Regions from separate parts of the Ferdinandcohnia sp. GQ5 genome, predicted to be linked through region 2. Evidence: a T-box and tRNA genes for the amino acid it is inferred to sense, from the RefSeq annotation. Region 2 holds a T-box; the other holds one or more tRNA genes.

Region 1 (3,390 bases), on a different contig from region 2:
TAGATCAATTGATTAAGGTAGCTAAAAAACAATTAGGCATCAGCTATGCATGGGGTGGATCTACTCCAAATGGATTTGACTGCAGTGGATTCATTTACTATGCTTATAAGTCAGCAGGATTAGATACTCCTCGTTATTCAAGCGAGGGTTACCATATGCGCTCTTATTATGTGAATACACCTAATGTTGGAGATTTAGTATTCTTCCAGGGAACTTATAAATCTGGTATTTCTCATGTCGGGATTTATCTTGGTAACAATCAATTCATTCATGCTTCAAATGACGGAGTTGTCATTTCGAATGTAAATGACTCTTACTGGAAAAAACATTTTGAAGGGTTTAAGAGGTTTTATTAAAAGATTTTGAGGAAGTCAGTTCTTAGGAATTGACTTCCTTTTTTTCGGACTACATTTAAGAATGATAACCCAAACCCTTCTCTCATTTTAAATCTCTATTATTACTTTCCCTTGTGAATGTCCTTTTTCAAATTTCGAAATGCTTCTGGTACCTCACGTAAGGAAAAACTTCTATCAATAACTGGTTTTACCTTTCCATCTTCAATAAGCTCTTTCATCAAGAATTTCTTTCATGACATAACTCCATTTCAGTTTTAAGTTCTTCATGAAAGTAGTTCCATTTCTTCCTTTCGAAATAAGCAACTTATCCATCTTTATACTTTCCCAGCATGTAAAGTTACAACGGCTATCAATGTTTCACATAGGACAATTCTCTCTATTTTAAACATCGTTTACGTATAAAGTTTGATTGTTAACAAACGCTAATTTTATCGGATTAATTTGACTCTCGCAAAAACTCAGGAATGAGGAAGGATAATGGGAATTGTTGAACGCTTATTTGCTCAATATGGATATTTTGTGTTGTTAATTGGTCTACCTTTAGAACTAATTGCTTCTCCGATTCCACCTGGCAACTCAACACTTGCATACACCGGTTATTTATCGTACAAGCACGTACTTAAGCTTCTTCCCGCTCTTACTGCCGCATACTCTGGTTCCGTGTTAGGAATAACTACTACCTATTGGATTGGAAACAAGTTTGGGATGACACTAATTGAAAAATACGGAAAGTGGTTGTTTCTGAAGCCAAAACATATTAAGAAAACACGAAAAACTTATGAGAAATATGGAAACAAAATGCTATTATTTGGTTTCTTCTTGCCCGGTGTGAGACAGTTCAATAGCTATTTTGCAGGAATCATTCAGGTACCCTTTCGCACTTTTGCGCTTTATGCTTATTCAGGTTCCCTGTTATGGGTATCCTTTTTCATCGGAATCGGTTTTATATTCGGGAACCAATGGCAGTTCGTTTTCACTTGGATTGAACAATTTATGAAGGTGATCTTACTAATTTTGTGTGGGATGATAGTGATTTATCTATTTACAAAATGGCGAAAAAGAAAATTGGTACGGTGAATGCAACTAATTTGTTTTGGCTGCTCCTTTAAAGTAGGAGTCAAGTTGATACTAATAAATGAAAAAATGAAAACTCTCTATTCTACTGATAATTCTGGTTTAAACGCAAAAAAAACACTTCTCATCAAATGAGAAGTGTTTTTGTGATACCGGTGGTCGGGGTCGAACCGACACTCCAGAAGGAACACGATTTTGAGTCGTGCGCGTCTGCCAATTCCGCCACACCGGCGTATATAGAAAGAAAAAAGACATCAGAAGATGCCGAGGACCGGAATCGAACCGGTACGGTAGTCACCTACCGCAGGATTTTAAGTCCTGTGCGTCTGCCAGTTCCGCCACCCCGGCAAGTCATAAAAAAGCACTTACATTCAGTTTAAAATAATGGAGGCGGCAACCGGATTCGAACCGGTGGTAAAGGTTTTGCAGACCTCTGCCTTACCACTTGGCTATGCCGCCATTGGAGCGGAAGACGGGATTCGAACCCGCGACCCCCACCTTGGCAAGGTGGTGTTCTACCACTGAACTACTTCCGCAAATATTAATTAAGTAAAGAAAATGGCTGGGCTAGCAGGATTCGAACCTACGAATGACGGAGTCAAAGTCCGTTGCCTTACCGCTTGGCTATAGCCCAGTAATTAGCTGCGCATCAGCAGAAACATTATAAAATAAAATGGGGCGGCTGATGGGAATCGAACCCACGAATGTCGGAACCACAATCCGATGCGTTAACCACTTCGCCACAGCCGCCACTATTGTAATGGCAGGGGTAGTAGGAATCGAACCCACACCAAAGGTTTTGGAGACCTTCGTTCTACCTTTAAACTATACCCCTATGTTATATACTATTCAGATTAAAATAAAATGCAACTAATTAAATGGTGGAGGGGGACGGATTCGAACCGCCGAACCCGGAGGGAGCGGATTTACAGTCCGCCGCGTTTAGCCACTTCGCTACCCCTCCACTATTAAATTAAAAATGGTGCCGGCGATAGGAGTCGAACCCACGACCTACTGATTACAAGTCAGTTGCTCTACCAACTGAGCTACACCGGCATAAATATGGTGGCTCAGGACGGAATCGAACCGCCGACACAAGGATTTTCAGTCCTTTGCTCTACCGACTGAGCTACTGAGCCACTAAATATGGCGGTCCCGACCGGGATCGAACCGGCGATCTCCTGCGTGACAGGCAGGCATGTTAACCGCTACACCACGGGACCTTTTTGAATTATTAAATCTTTCAACGCACAATTTCTTTCGTTTGTTAACTGTCCCTTCCTCTACTAGTTTATTCGAGGATGATTATCCGTCGGGACAACTCGTAGTTGATTCGATGATGTTTTGCTCGTCGCTACACCACGGGACCTTTTTTATTGAATATTTCGTCTATTGATTAGGAACAAATATTATATTACTATATTATTTCATTCTAGTCAACATTTTTTTTTGGTTGCGGGGGCAGGATTTGAACCTACGACCTTCGGGTTATGAGCCCGACGAGCTACCAGACTGCTCCACCCCGCGATAATAGAAAATATATAGTTTTTGTTATGCACTTAGTTAGCTGTTGACTGTCCCTTCCTCTGCAAGCTAATTCAAGAAGCCTTATCCGTCGGGACAACTCGCAGTAACTTCGATGATGCAACGCTCGTTGCTCCACCCCGCGATAATAGAAAACAACTTTTTAAATGGTGGAGGATGACGGGATCGAACCGCCGACCCCCTGCTTGTAAGGCAGGTGCTCTCCCAGCTGAGCTAATCCTCCATAATGGTGACCCGTACGGGATTCGAACCCGTGTTACCGCCGTGAAAGGGCGGTGTCTTAACCGCTTGACCAACGGGCCAACTTACTTTTTTAATATATATATAGTGGCGGAGAGCAAGGGATTCGAACCCTTGAGACAGTGTTGACCGCCTACACGATTTCCAATCGTGCTCCTTCGACCACTCGGACAGC
Region 2 (3,390 bases):
ATTGTTCCGTGCATACCGTTTGCGATGTGTGACAGAACTGGTTTTGTACCGCAATGGTACATAAATACTCCAGGCTTATTTGCTGGGTAAGAGAATGTTCCAGATTCATCAGGCATTACATCAATGAAATCTTTTGAAGGTGATGCATGTACTGCGTGGAAGTCCATGCTGTGTGGAATAGCCGGATCCATATTTTTTAGTGTAAAGTTAATTGTATCACCTTCGTTTACAACTACAACAGGTCCCGGTGCTTCACCGTTAAAGGTCCACGCTTTGTAGAGATACCCTTTGTCAATTTCAATGTCTGTTATTTGAGCAGTCATTTCAACATTCACTTCATTGTCTGATACCCTTTCTACTTTTAAAGGTACGGGTCCTTGGTTAAGATCATTGTGAGGAGCAATTACTTCTCCTTGGCCCGACTCAGAACCAGCTGTTTGTGCTTCTACTTTCTCCTCCTTCATCGCCTCCTGATTACTACCACATCCAGATAAAATGATTGAAGTTCCAACTATCGATGCAACCAACAATTTAATTTTGTTGCCCATGAATAATACCCCCTTGGATATTTGGTATTTGCTTCTACACCTTTATCATATTCGGAGAGCATTCCTAAAAACGTGATTTTAATCACGCATTTTGACCTAATCTGTGGACAGTTTGTGGAATAGTGAGCATATAAACATTGTTCCAATAGTGATAAGGGTTTAAACGCTTTCAAAATGGCGTTTTTAGTCACATATTTGTCTTTTTTTCTCATGTAGTAATTGTCCCAATGACATGTTTTTTTGTTAAAAGGAGCTATGATTCATAAACCAAATTTGGAACCCATACGTTTAAGGAAAAGTATATGTGGGTAAAATGGTGGTGGAAAAGCCCAATTTTACCTATTTCACTTGCAGTTCTTATATAAATTCTATACAATACTGAATATAATCAAAAATTAATGAAGCGTTGAAAAGGAGTAGTAATGTTCTACACACGTGTTAGAGAGTTGACGGGTGGTGCAAGTCAATCGTTGATGAACATGAACTCGCCTTTGAGCAATAAGCATGAACTGCAAATGTGCAAATTAGTGCTTGTCGTATGATCCGCGTTAAGGATGAATGAAGTGAGTGCACAATTTGTCACTAATGTGGGTGGTACCGCGGGAAGAATACATATCCTCTCGTCCCTTTTGGGATTAGGGGTTTTTTGTTTTTTTATTAGTCTTTTTAGCATTTGTAACTGATTAAGGAGGAAGTCTTATGAGTTTTAATCACCAAAAGATCGAGAAAAAATGGCAGCAGTACTGGGAACAGAACAAAACATTTAAGACAACTGAAGAACAAGGAAAACGTAAATTCTATGCGTTAGACATGTTCCCATATCCTTCAGGAGCGGGACTTCACGTTGGTCACCCTGAAGGATATACGGCTACTGATATTTTAGCAAGAATGAAGCGTATGCAAGGATACAATGTTCTTCATCCAATGGGGTGGGATGCATTCGGTTTGCCGGCTGAGCAATATGCTTTAGATACTGGAAACGATCCTGCTGAGTTCACGGAAAAAAATATCAATACCTTCCGCCGTCAAATTAAAGAACTTGGATTTTCATATGATTGGGATCGTGAAATTAACACAACAGATCCTAATTACTATAAATGGACACAATGGATTTTCACAAAGTTGTTTGAAAAAGGTTTAGCATATGTAGATGAAATTCCTGTAAACTGGTGCCCTGCGTTAGGAACTGTACTTGCAAACGAAGAAGTAATCGATGGGAAAAGTGAACGTGGTGGCCATCCTGTTGAAAGACGCCCAATGAGACAATGGGTATTAAAAATTACTGCATATGCAGAACGTTTATTACAGGATTTGGATGAGCTTGATTGGCCAGAAAGTTTAAAAGAAATGCAGCGTAACTGGATTGGACGTTCAGAGGGAGCGCATGTAACCTTTAAAATTGATGGACATGAAGAAACATTTACCGTGTTCACAACACGTCCAGACACTTTATTTGGTGCTACTTATGCAGTACTTGCGCCAGAGCATCCATTTGTTGATAAAATCACGACTACTGAACAAAAAGGAGCAGTCAGTGATTACCTAGATAAAATCAAAAGTAAGAGTGATTTAGAGCGTACAGATCTAGCAAAAGATAAAACAGGTGTATTCACTGGTGCATATGCCGTTAACCCTGTTAACCAAGAAAAAATGCCAATCTGGATTGCCGATTATGTCCTAATGAGTTATGGAACAGGAGCTATAATGGCAGTTCCAGCTCATGATGAGCGTGACTATGAATTTGCACAAAAATTTGAATTGCCGATTAAGGAAGTCGTAGCTGGCGGTGATGTTTCCAAAGAAGCATATACTGGTGACGGTGAGCATGTTAATTCAGATTTCCTAAATGGATTAAATAAAGAAGAGGCCATTTCAAAAATGATTGCATGGCTAGAAGAAAATAAGTTAGGTAAAAAAGAAATTACCTACAAATTACGTGATTGGTTATTTAGCCGCCAGCGCTATTGGGGTGAACCAATTCCAGTGATTCAATGGGAAGATGGAACAATGACTACTGTTCCTGAGGAAGAACTTCCACTTGTGCTTCCAAAAACGAAAGAAATCAAACCTTCCGGAACTGGTGAATCACCGCTTGCAAATATCTCAGAATGGGTAAATGTAGTTGATAAAAAGACTGGCAAAAAAGGCCGTCGTGAAACTAACACAATGCCACAATGGGCAGGCAGCTGTTGGTATTATTTACGCTACATTGATCCACATAATGATCAAGCCATCGCAGATCCGGAAAAATTAAAAGAATGGTTGCCAGTTGATATTTATATTGGTGGAGCAGAGCATGCAGTACTTCACTTACTTTATGCTAGATTCTGGCATAAAGTTTTATATGATATCGGTGTCGTTACAACGAAAGAACCATTCCAAAAGTTGTTCAACCAAGGTATGATTCTTGGAGAAGGTAACGAAAAAATGAGTAAGTCAAAAGGAAATGTAGTAAACCCTGATGACATCATTGAATCTCATGGCGCAGACACTCTTCGTTTATACGAAATGTTCATGGGACCATTAGATGCTTCCATTGCTTGGTCAACAAACGGCCTAGATGGTTCTCGTCGTTTCTTAGATCGAATCTGGCGCTTACTTGTCGATGACAATGGTAGCTTAACATCCAAAGTTAAAGCTGATTCAAACGATACTACACTTGAACGTGTGTATCACCAAACAGTGAAAAAGGTAACAGAAGACTATGAAGCATTACATTTTAATACGGCAATTTCACAATTGATGGTATTCATCAATGATGCATACAAAGCAATTGAATTGCCTAAGTCGTTTATTGAAGGCTTTGTAAAACTTCTTTCTCCAGTTGCTCCTCACTTGGCTG

The links. The T-box of region 2 lies ahead of leuS (leucine--tRNA ligase). A T-box ahead of a tRNA ligase gene usually reads a tRNA of that ligase, here a tRNA-Leu.
Region 1: it has a tRNA-Leu gene. The T-box ahead of leuS (leucine--tRNA ligase) is inferred to sense a tRNA for this amino acid. The anticodon was not compared.

The regions. Positions count from the first base shown of each region.
Region 1 covers NZ_JCAXEW010000040.1:6,915-10,304, forward strand. Annotated here, with positions in the region: gene AC6CHV_RS26090 (LysM peptidoglycan-binding domain-containing protein) at 1-356, shown strand, start outside; gene AC6CHV_RS26095 (zinc-binding dehydrogenase) at 458-574, opposite strand; gene AC6CHV_RS26100 (DedA family protein) at 834-1,433, shown strand; tRNA gene AC6CHV_RS26105 (tRNA-Leu) at 1,581-1,662, opposite strand; tRNA gene AC6CHV_RS26110 (tRNA-Leu) at 1,693-1,778, opposite strand; tRNA gene AC6CHV_RS26115 (tRNA-Cys) at 1,816-1,889, opposite strand; tRNA gene AC6CHV_RS26120 (tRNA-Gly) at 1,892-1,966, opposite strand; tRNA gene AC6CHV_RS26125 (tRNA-Gln) at 1,990-2,064, opposite strand; tRNA gene AC6CHV_RS26130 (tRNA-His) at 2,105-2,180, opposite strand; tRNA gene AC6CHV_RS26135 (tRNA-Trp) at 2,192-2,265, opposite strand; tRNA gene AC6CHV_RS26140 (tRNA-Tyr) at 2,310-2,394, opposite strand; tRNA gene AC6CHV_RS26145 (tRNA-Thr) at 2,411-2,486, opposite strand; tRNA gene AC6CHV_RS26150 (tRNA-Phe) at 2,494-2,569, opposite strand; tRNA gene AC6CHV_RS26155 (tRNA-Asp) at 2,578-2,653, opposite strand; tRNA gene AC6CHV_RS26160 (tRNA-Met) at 2,881-2,957, opposite strand; tRNA gene AC6CHV_RS26165 (tRNA-Val) at 3,123-3,198, opposite strand; tRNA gene AC6CHV_RS26170 (tRNA-Glu) at 3,203-3,277, opposite strand; tRNA gene AC6CHV_RS26175 (tRNA-Ser) at 3,304-3,390, opposite strand, start outside.
Region 2 covers NZ_JCAXEW010000024.1:30,790-34,179, reverse strand. Annotated here, with positions in the region: gene AC6CHV_RS22840 (multicopper oxidase domain-containing protein) at 1-548, opposite strand, end outside; T-box leader at 946-1,179, shown strand; gene leuS (leucine--tRNA ligase) at 1,248-3,390, shown strand, end outside.